2 regions of the Promicromonospora sp. NPDC060204 genome follow, and region 1 is predicted to be linked to the other one. Evidence: riboswitches for the same ligand, from Rfam matches in the RefSeq annotation. Region 1 holds a riboswitch; the other holds the start of a gene.
The links. Region 1 has a riboswitch for cyclic di-AMP ahead of ACFWEJ_RS07530 (C40 family peptidase). Riboswitches for the same ligand answer to the same signal wherever they lie in the genome.
Positions count from the first base shown of each region.

Region 1 (5,017 bases):
ATCGGGATCGCGAACACGCTCGGGCTGTCCGTGCTGGAGCGGGTCCGCGAGCACGCGATGCTGCGCGCGCTCGGCCTCACCCGCCGGCAGCTGCGGCGCATGCTGGCGGCCGAGGCCGTGCTGCTGTCCATGACCGCGACCCTGCTCGGCACGGTGCTCGGCGTGGGGTTCGCCTGGGTGGGCTACGAGACGTTCGTGCAGACGGCGCTCGACGCCGCGACCTGGCGCGTCCCGTGGGCCGAGCTCGCCGCCGTCGTGCCGGTGGGCGCCCTGGCGGGCCTGCTGGCCGCCGTCCTCCCGGCCCGCCGGGCGTCCGCCGTCACCCCGACGACGGCCCTGACCCTCGACTGAGGACCTGCGCCTGCTGACCTCGGTTCAGCAGGCCGCAGACGACCATGAACCTCGGAGTTCCGGTCGCCCACGGCCTGCTGAACCAAGGTCAGCCGGCGTTGACCACAGCGGTTGCTGCCAGCAGAGGCGCCGACCTGGCAGCAGGTGCTGTGGTCAACACCGAGGGTCTGCCGATGGGTCGGGCGGGGGTCAGCGGGCCGGGGACTCCAGGACCGCCATCGCCGCCGCGCGGCCCGGGATGCCGCTCACGCCGCCGCCGCGGCGGGCTCCGGCGCCGGCGAGCAGCACCCGCGGGTGCGCGGTCGCCACGCCCCAGCGCTCGGCGGCGCCGCCGACGCCGACGCCGACGTCGGCTCCGACGCCCAGCCCGGTCGCGGCCCCGGCGTCCGCAGGCCCGGCCCCGCCCGATCCGGCCACGCCCGACCCGGTCCCGCCCGACCCGGCCGCGCCCGCCCCCGCCGACGACGACCCAGCGCCTGACTCGGCACCCGACCGTTCCTCCGCGAAGGGCCAGCTCAGGTCGCGGTGGAAGATGTGCCCGCCCGGCAGCCCCACGTCGCCCTCCAGGTCCACGGGGGTGCGCACCTCCAGGCAGGGGGCGCCGTCGGCGTCGAGCGCGAGCACGTCCTCGATGGGCTCGGCCAGCACCGTGTTCAGGGACGCGAGGGTGGCCGCCAGGGCCCGCTGGCGGGCGCCGTCGGGGTCCGCGCGGAAGAGCCGGGCCGGCATGTGCAGCCCGAACAGCGTGATGGTCTGCGCCTCGGTCGCGGCGAGCTCCGGGCCGAGGATCGTCCGGTCGGACAGCGTGTGGCAGTAGATCTCGCTCGGCGGCAGGTCGGGGATGCGTCCGGCGGCCGCCTGCGCGTAGGCGTCCTGGAGCTGGGTGAGCGACTCGTTGACGTGCAGCGTTCCACTGAACGCCGCCACGGGGTCGACGTCGTCGCGCAGCCTGGGCAGCCGGCGCAGCAGCATGTTCACCTTGAGCTGGGCGCCCTCGGGCCCCGGTCCGGCAGCCCCGGCCGACCCCGGCTCCGCGGAGGACGAACCGGAGGACGACCCGGAGGCCGCACCGGAGGCCGCACCCCGCCCGGCCGCGGCGAGCAGCCGCTCCAGCTCGGCCGGCGCGCACCCGGCCAGCACGTGCCCGGCGGTCACGCCCCGGGTGCGCCCGTCGGCGTCGGTCCAGGCCACGTCGGCCCCCACGGCCCCGGGGTCGACGGCGGTGACGGTCGCCGAGGTGACGATCGTGGCGCCGGCCGCCACCGCGGCGTCGCGCAGGGCGCCGGAGACGGCGCCCATGCCGCCCACCGGCACGTCCCAGTCGCCGGTACCGTTGCCGATCACGTGGTAGAGGAAGCAGCGGTTCTGCCGCAGGGACGGCTCGTCGACGTCGGCGAACGTGCCGATCAGGCCGTCGGTGGCGGCGACGCCCCGCACGACGTCGTCGGCGAAGGTGCGGCGCAGCACCTCACCGAGGGGCTCCTCGAAGAGGGCGCGCCAGGCCTCCTCGCCCACACCGTCGGCGACGAGGTGCCGCACCGCGGAGCGCGGGAGCAGGGGCTCGGTGAGCGTCGGGGCGAGGCGGCGGGCCACCTCGGCGGTCATCGCGTAGAACCGGCCCCAGGCCTCGAAGTCGGCGTCGGATCCGGTCAGGCGCCGGAACGAGGCGCGGGTGGCGGCGTCGTCCTGGGTATCGACCAGCAGGCCGCCGTCGGCCACGGGGGTGTAGGAAGAGAAGCGGCGGCGGATGAGGCGGACCGGGAGACCGAGCTCGTCGACGATCCGGCGCGGGAGGAGCGAGACGAGGTAGGAGTAGCGCGACAGGCGGGCGTCGACGCCCGCGAACGGGCGGGCCGAGACGGCGGCGCCGCCCACGTGGTCGGCGCGCTCCAGGACGAGGACCGAGCGCCCGCCGCGGGCCGCGTAGGCCGCCGCGGTGAGGCCGTTGTGACCGCCGCCGACGACGACGACGTCGTACCGCGCGCGCAGGGGGTCGAGCAGGGAATCGGGCATGCACGCCATGGTGACACGCGGCACTCATTGCCAGGAACGTTCCATCACAAGACGGTATGTGACCTAATCGTGACATTTACGCAACGGACGAGTACGGTCGATCTCGCCGCTCCAGCAACGGGGAGGTCCAGGCCCGGACGCCGAATCCTGTCACCGGTCCTGAGCAGCCAGAACGTGACAGGGGCGGGGGAACCAGGTAAGCCGGGCACGCGAGTGTCCTCGGGGTGAAGCCTCCTTGTGAGGCCGGGTGATCGCTCTCCCCATCCGAACCCGACAGCTCACCTCGTAGGCGTCCGAGGAGATCACTGGTGACCGTACTCACCGACCGCACCCATGACTGGGCGGACGACCAGGCAAACCGACCCAGCAACCGGGGGCGGCACCGCGCCGAGGGCCCCGCTCTCACCCCCTTCACCGCTCTGACCCAGACAGCAGCCGAGAATGCCGCCCGTACCGGCGCCATCGCGGTCGTCACGTCCGGCATGCTCGCGTCGGTCTTCACCCAGACCGCCCACACCGCGCCTGCCGAGTCCCACACCCAGACCACGCTCGCGAACAAGACGTTCGACACCAAGACCCGCGCGGGCCTGGCCGAGAACCTCGTGACCAAGGTCGAGGTCGCCCACGACGCCGACTTCCAGTCCGAGAAGGGTCGCGTCACCGTGACCCCGTACGCCGAGACGGACGCCGGCATCGCCGAGGCCAAGGCGAAGGCGGAGGCCGAGGCGCGCGCCAAGGCAGAGGCGGAAGCCAAGGCGAAGGCCGAGGCGGAGGCGAAGGCCGCCGCCGAGGCTGCGGCGGCAGCAGCCGCCGAGGCCGAGGCCGCCGCGGCGGCAGCGTCCGAGTCCTCCGCGGACCTCGGCCAGCAGGCCGTCAACCTCGCCCTCGAGTACGTGGGCGTGCCCTACGTGTGGGGCGGAGCCTCCCCCAGCGGCTTCGACTGCTCCGGGCTCATCCAGTACGTCTACGCCCAGCTCGGGGTCAGCCTCCCGCACAGCTCGGCCTCGATGTCGACCGTCGGCTACCAGGTCTCCGCCGCGGAGGCCCAGCCGGGCGACATCGTCTGGACGTCCGGCCATGTCTCGCTCTACGCGGGCAACGGCATGGTCGTCGAGGCCCAGCAGGAGGGCGTCCCCGTGCACTACACGGAGATGTGGCAGACCAACCCGGTCTTCATCCGGGTGACGGGCTGACGCCTCCCGGCACATCACGCAGCACCCGCACGACTCGCAAGAACCCCCGGCGCAGAGCGCCCGCCCGGCCGTCCCGAGGTTCCCCTCGGGCAAGCCGGACGGGCGCTCTGCTTCGTGCCCCGGTCGGGTAACGTCCCCGGCGTGAAGATCCTCGTACCGGACGTGCCCTTCGACCTCGACTTCCCGTCCCTGCTGCCCGACGGCGGAGCCTCCTTCGCGCCCGGCGGCACCGACACCGTCGCCACCTACGCGATGAACGAGCCGATCCCCGCCGAGCACACCGACGCCGAGCTGCTCGTCACCTGGTCCAGCCCGCCCAAGATCGTGGCCGACGCCGCCGAGCGGCTGACCGGCCTGCGCTGGGTGCAGACCCTGTCGGCGGGGCCGGACGTCGCGCTGCGCTCCGGGTTCGCGCCCGACGTCGTCATCTCGTCGGGGCAGTCGCTGCACGACGACACCGTCACCGAGCACGCGCTGGCCCTGATCCTGGCGTCGGTCCGCCGGATCGACGTGTCCCTGGCCGCGCAGCGGGAGCACCGCTGGGCCAAGGAGATCGCGTTCGCCCAGGCCGACGGCGTCACCGGCCGCGAGTACTCGCTCGACGGCGCGCGCGTGACGATCTGGGGCTTCGGGTCGATCGCCCTGCGGCTGGCCCCGCTGCTCACCGCGCTCGGCGCGCAGGTCACGGGCGTCGCCTCGCGGGCGGGCGAGCGCTCCGGCTACCCCGTGGTCGACGCCAGCGGCCTCGACGCGCTGCTGGCCGAGACCGACCTGCTCGTCTCGCTGCTGCCCGCCGTGCCCGCGACGCGGCACATCCTGGACGCCCGGCTGCTGGGCCTGCTGCCGCCGACCGCGCGGTTCGTGAACGTCGGCCGCGGCGCGACCGTGGACGAGGCCGCCCTGGAGGACGCCCTGCGCTCCGGACGGCTCGCCGGTGCCGCGCTCGACGTCATGGAGACCGAGCCGCTGCCCACGGACTCGCCGCTGTGGGACGTGCCGAACCTGATCCTCACGCCGCACGTCGCGGGCGGCCGTCCGCGCGGCGCGGCCCGCTTCCTGGCCGACCAGCTCACGGCCTGGCGCACGGGCACCCCGCTCCGCAACGTGACCCCCCGCTAGCCAACCCGCCCCGCCCCCGCCCCTCACCCTCGCCCTCGTTGAGTGCTGGCTATTTGTTGTTCCAGGCGCTCGGAAGCAACAAATACCCAGCACTCAACGGGTGGGGCGGGGGTCAGAGGCCGCGCGGTTTGGGCTCGCAGACCGGGCAGCTGAACGACGACCGGTTCATGAACGCGTCGCGGCGCACCAGCGCACCGCAGCGGCGGCACTCCTCGTTCTCCCGGCCGTACACGGCGAGCGACCGGTCGAAGTACCCCGACTCGCCGTTCACGTTGACGTACAGCTCGTCGAAGCTCGTGCCGCCCTGCGCCAGCGCCTCGCGCATCACCTCGGCCGCCGAG
Region 1 is NZ_JBHWZO010000039.1:1,833-6,849, reverse strand. It holds gene ACFWEJ_RS07540 (ABC transporter permease) at 1-351, shown strand, start outside; gene ACFWEJ_RS07535 (phytoene desaturase family protein) at 541-2,364, opposite strand; cyclic di-AMP (ydaO/yuaA leader) riboswitch at 2,493-2,672, shown strand; gene ACFWEJ_RS07530 (C40 family peptidase) at 2,673-3,557, shown strand; gene ACFWEJ_RS07525 (NAD(P)-dependent oxidoreductase) at 3,699-4,676, shown strand; gene mutM (bifunctional DNA-formamidopyrimidine glycosylase/DNA-(apurinic or apyrimidinic site) lyase) at 4,789-5,017, opposite strand, start outside.

Region 2 (5,017 bases), on a different contig from region 1:
GGAAGGTCCGCAAGTACGGGCTGGCCCTCGACAACGTCGTGGCCGCCCAGGTGGTCACCGCCGACGGCGGCGTCGTCACCGCGAGCGCCGACGAGCACCCGGACCTGTTCTGGGCGATCCGTGGCGGCGGCGGCAACTTCGGCGTCGTGACGTCGTTCGACTTCGCGGCGCACCGCACCACGCGCGTCTTCTTCGGCAAGGTCTCGTTCCCCGCGGCCGAGGCCGCCACCGTGCTCCAGGGCTGGGCGGACTACCTCCGCACCGCGCCGGAGGAGCTCACGTCCATCGCGAACCTCGCCAACCCGCTCGCAGGCGGGCCGGAGGCTCCGGTGGAGATCCACGTGGCCTTCGACGGCGACGACGCGGACGCCGCGGCGCGGGCCCTGGAGCCCCTCCGCAAGCTCGGGACGGTCGTCGCGGACGACGTCGAGCTGATGGCCTACGCGGACGTCCTGGTGGAGGGCGGGACGCCGCCGCCCGGCATCCACGTGGTGGCCCACGACGGCCTCGTGGACCAGGAGTCGGTCGCCGAGACCCTGCGGGTCCTCGCCGAGACCGGCACGTCGCCGGGCGCACCGTCGATCTCGATCCGGAGCCTCGGCGGCGCGGTGTCCCGCGTGCCGGGCGATGCCACCGCGTACGCCCACCGGGGCGCGGAGCTCATGGTCACGACCTTCACCGGGGGCCCGGCACCTGTGATCGAGGCCGCGCGGCCGGTGCTGGACGGGCTCTGGGGCCGGCTGGCTCCGTATCTCAGCGGGGCGTACGCGAACTTCCTCACGACAGCGGATGAGACGGACGTCACAGACGTCTACCCGAAGTCGACCTACGAGCGGCTCGCCTCGGTCAAGCGGCAGTACGACCCGAGCAACCTGTTCTCCCGGAACCACAATGTGCGACCTGGACAGATGTCCTAGTCGGGACCTTCGGCCCGGTGGGCGCCGCCCTCGATCCGGACGGCACCCACCGCATTAGCGTAGGTCGGACATTCCGGTCAATAGCTCCAGCCCCGACCGGGATGTCCGTAACGCGATCGTGACTTTCGGGCCCAGGCGGGCTACGGTCGGTCCCGCTCGCGGGGAATTCCGTGGGCACTCGTGGTGGACGCCGAGCCCTGTCACCGTCACGAGACTGCTCTGAACAAGATGACAGGGACGGGGGAACCAAGTACGTGGGCACCGCCAGGTGCCCTTGGGGTGAAGCCGCACCAGCAGGACGCGGCCGGGTCATTCTCCGATCCGAATCCGACAGCTCACCTCGTAGGCGCCGGGAGAAATTGCTGTGACCACACGCATGCCCGGGCGCCATCGTGCTGCCCACGCACCCCTCACCCCGCTGACCCCGATCTCACGTGCCGCATCCCGCGGCATCTCCGCGACCGCCCGCCGTGGCGCGGTCGTCGCCGCCGGATCGGGACTCCTCATCTCCCTGCTCGGTATCCCGGCCAACGCCGCCCCCGCGAACGACCCCAGCACGAACACCGCTGAGCTCGAGGCCGTGCGCGACGCCGTCCAGGACGCCACGCAGAAGTCGACCGACGCCGAGGTGGCCACCGCCGCCCTGACCACGGCGAAGGTGGACACCGCCCCCGCCGTGAAGGTCGCGGCGGACAGCGAGTTCGCGCTGGAGACCGGCACCATCAAGGTGACGCCGGCTCCCGAGCCTGAGCCGGAGCCCGAGCCCGTCGTCGAGGCTGAGCCTGTCGTCGAGGCCGAGCCCGCCAAGCAGGAGGTCAAGGCCACCGCTGTCGCCGAGAAGCCCGCGGAGAAGGCAGCCCCGGCCGCCAGCTCCGGGTCCAAGATCGTCGACATCGCCATGCAATACCTCGGCGTCCCGTACGTCTGGGCCGGTGCGACCCCCGCCGGGTTCGACTGCTCGGGCTTCACGTCCTACGTCTACGCCCAGATCGGCATCACCCTGCCGCACTCCTCGGCGGCGCAGCGCAATTCCGGCACCGAGGTCTCCGCGGCCGACGCGCTGCCGGGCGACATCATCTGGTCCCCGGGCCACGTCTCCATCTACACCGGCAACGGCATGCAGATCGAGGCCCCGGTCCCCGGCCAGACCGTCCGGGAGTCCAAGATCTGGCAGGACAGCCCGGTCTACCTCCGGATCAGCTGACACCTCCGGGCGTCCCGGCTCCACCGGAGCCGGCCTCCGGATCGCACGGCTCGAAGGGCCCGCACCAGCACGGTGCGGGCCCTTCGTGCGTCGTGGCAGGATCGCCACCATGAGCAGCGCGCCCACGAGCGTCGAGACCAATGCCCTGAACACCATCGACGAGGCCGAACGGCGCGGTTCGCCGCGCAACCTTTTCTGGCCGTGGTTCGGGGCCAACGTCTCGGTGCTCGGCCTGGGGTACGGCTCCTACCTGCTGGGGTTCGCCGTGTCGTTCTGGCAGGCGGTCGTGGTCGGCACCATCGGCATCGTGGTGTCGTTCCTGTTCTGCGGGTTCATCTCGCTGGCCGGCAAGCGCGGGTCGGCGCCCACGATGGTGCTCTCCCGGGCCGCGTTCGGCGTGCGGGGCAACAAGCTGCCCTCGCTGCTGTCGTGGATCCTCACGGTCGGCTGGGAGACGGTGCTCGTCGCGCTGGCCACGCTCGCGACGTCGACCGTGCTCGGGACGCTCGGTTGGGGCGGCGGCACCGTCACCAAGGTCATTGCCCTCGTGGTCGTGGCGGGCATCGTGGTCGTCGCGGGCGTCTTCGGCTTCGACCTCGTCATGCGGCTGCAGGTCGTCATCACGGTGCTGACCGCCGTGCTGACCGTCGTCTACATCGTCCTGGTGCTCGACCACATCGACTGGGCCGCGGTCGCCGCGATCCCCGCCGGCGGCAGCCCGCAGGTGATCGGCGGGCTCGTGTTCATGATGACCGGCTTCGGGCTCGGCTGGGTCAACATGGCCGCCGACTACTCGCGCTACCTGCCGCGCTCCGCATCCGGGCGGGGCATCGTCGGGTGGACCACGCTGGGCGCCTCGCTGGCCCCCGTCGTCCTGCTCGTGTTCGGCCTGCTGCTCGCCGGCTCCGACCCCGTGCTCAACGAGGCGATCGGCGCCGACCCGATCGGCGCCCTGTCCACGATCCTGCCCACCTGGTTCCTCATCCCGTTCATCGTGGTCGCCCTGGCCGGTCTGATCGGCGGCGCCGCCCTCGACATCTACTCCTCCGGGCTCGCGCTGCTCTCCCTGGGGCTGCCCGCGCCGCGCTGGGTGGCCGCCGCGATCGACGGCGCGCTCATGGTCGTCGGCGCGATCTACGTCGTCTTCGTCGCCGACTCCTTCATCGGCCCGTTCCAGGGCTTCCTCATCACCCTCGGCGTCCCCGTGGCCGCCTGGTGCGGCGTGCTGCTCGCCGACATCCTGCTGCGCCGCCGTGACTACGCCGACGACGACCTGTACGACCCGGCCGGCCGGTACGGCTCCGTGAACTGGGCCGCCGTCCTGCTCGTGGTCGTCGGCACCGGCGTCGGCTGGGGCCTGGTGACCAACACCTACGCACCCTGGCTGCAGTGGCAGGGCTACCTGCTCGGCCCCCTCGGCGGGGCGGACGGCGACTGGGCGTGGGCCAACCTCGGCGTGCTGGTCGCCCTGGTGATCGGGTTCGCCGGGACGCTCCTGCTGAGCGCCCGCGCGGTGCGGCGGCAGGAGGAGCGATGAGCGCGCCGGACGCCGTCGGGGCGGACGCCGCGCTGGTCGTGATCGACATGCAGGACGTGTTCGCCGTCCCGCCCAGCCCGTGGGCCTCCCCCGACTACCCGCGCGCGCTCGCCGGGACCCGGCGCCTGCTCCCCGCGTTCACGGGCCGCACCGTCCTCACGCGGTACGTCGCCCCCGCCGTGCCCGACGGCGCCTGGCGCGCCTACTTCGACCAGTGGCCGTTCGCGCTCGTGCCCGAGGACGACCCGCTGTACGAGATCACCGACCTCGCCGACGTCGTCGCCGCGGGCGCGCCCGTCGTCACGCGCACCACCTTCGGCAAGTGGGGCCCGGAGCTGGCAGCCGCCACGCGCGACGCCGGCACGCTCGTGCTGGCAGGCGTGGCCACCGACTGCTGCGTCATCTCCACCGCGCTGGCCGCAGCCGACGCGGGCCGCCGGGTGCTGGTCGTCGAGGACGCGTGCGCGGGCTCGACGCCGGAGAACCACGAGCGCGCCCTGGAGATCATGCGGCTGTACGCCCCGCTGATCGAGGTCACGACGGCGGCCGACGTGCTCGGTGCGCTCTGAGGTCGGTGTCGGGCACGCCCGGGGCGCACGGCCTGGTCACGCGGGCCTCCGGGGTACACAGCACGAATGCGAGGGGCGCCGGGAGGGCTGAACTGCGTTCGGCCGGGACGGGCGTTCTCTGGCTGTACCGAACAGTCCATCCAGGGTGAACTACTCGGAGCCAGGCCGAACGACGTTCAGCGGACCCGGCACCCTCGGGTCCCGTGCACGTCGCCTGGTACTCGTCACATGCACGCAATCGGACACAGGAGGACAGACGTGAGCGTCAACAGGATCCGCGCCCGGTGGGAGCGCCACGACGAGCGGTTCGCCCCCGTGCGCGGCGACACGTACGCCGAGGTGCTCTTCGACGAGGGCAGCTGGCTGGAGGGCCCGGCGTACTCGCCGGCCTGGCGGACCCTGCTGTTCAGCGACATCCCGAACGACCGGGTGCTCGCATGGGACGAGGCCACGGGCGCCGTCGGCGTGTGGCGCAGCCCGGGCGGCTACGCCAACGGGCGCACCGTCGACCGCGCGGGCCGGATGCTCCAGTGCGAGCACGGCAGCCGGTCGGTGACGCGCACCGAGCCCGACGGGACCGTCACCACGCTGGCCGACCGGTGGGAGGGCAAGCGCCTGAACAGCCCGAACGACCTGGTGGAGCACAGCGGCGGGAGCGTGTGGTTCACCGACCCGACCTACGGGATCCAGAGCGACTACGAGGGCTTCGCCGCCGTGCCCGAGGCCGGGGGCACCCACGTCTACCGCCGTGACCCGGACGGTTCGGTCACCCGGGTCGCCGACGACTTCG
Region 2 is NZ_JBHWZO010000045.1:22,493-27,509, forward strand. It holds gene ACFWEJ_RS08415 (FAD-binding oxidoreductase) at 1-917, shown strand, start outside; cyclic di-AMP (ydaO/yuaA leader) riboswitch at 1,096-1,278, shown strand; gene ACFWEJ_RS08420 (C40 family peptidase) at 1,282-2,121, shown strand; gene ACFWEJ_RS08425 (purine-cytosine permease family protein) at 2,231-3,658, shown strand; gene ACFWEJ_RS08430 (cysteine hydrolase family protein) at 3,655-4,227, shown strand; gene ACFWEJ_RS08435 (SMP-30/gluconolactonase/LRE family protein) at 4,486-5,017, shown strand, end outside.
Region 2: it holds a riboswitch for cyclic di-AMP, as region 1 does, so the genes downstream of both, ACFWEJ_RS08420 (C40 family peptidase) here and ACFWEJ_RS07530 (C40 family peptidase) in region 1, are expected to answer to the same signal.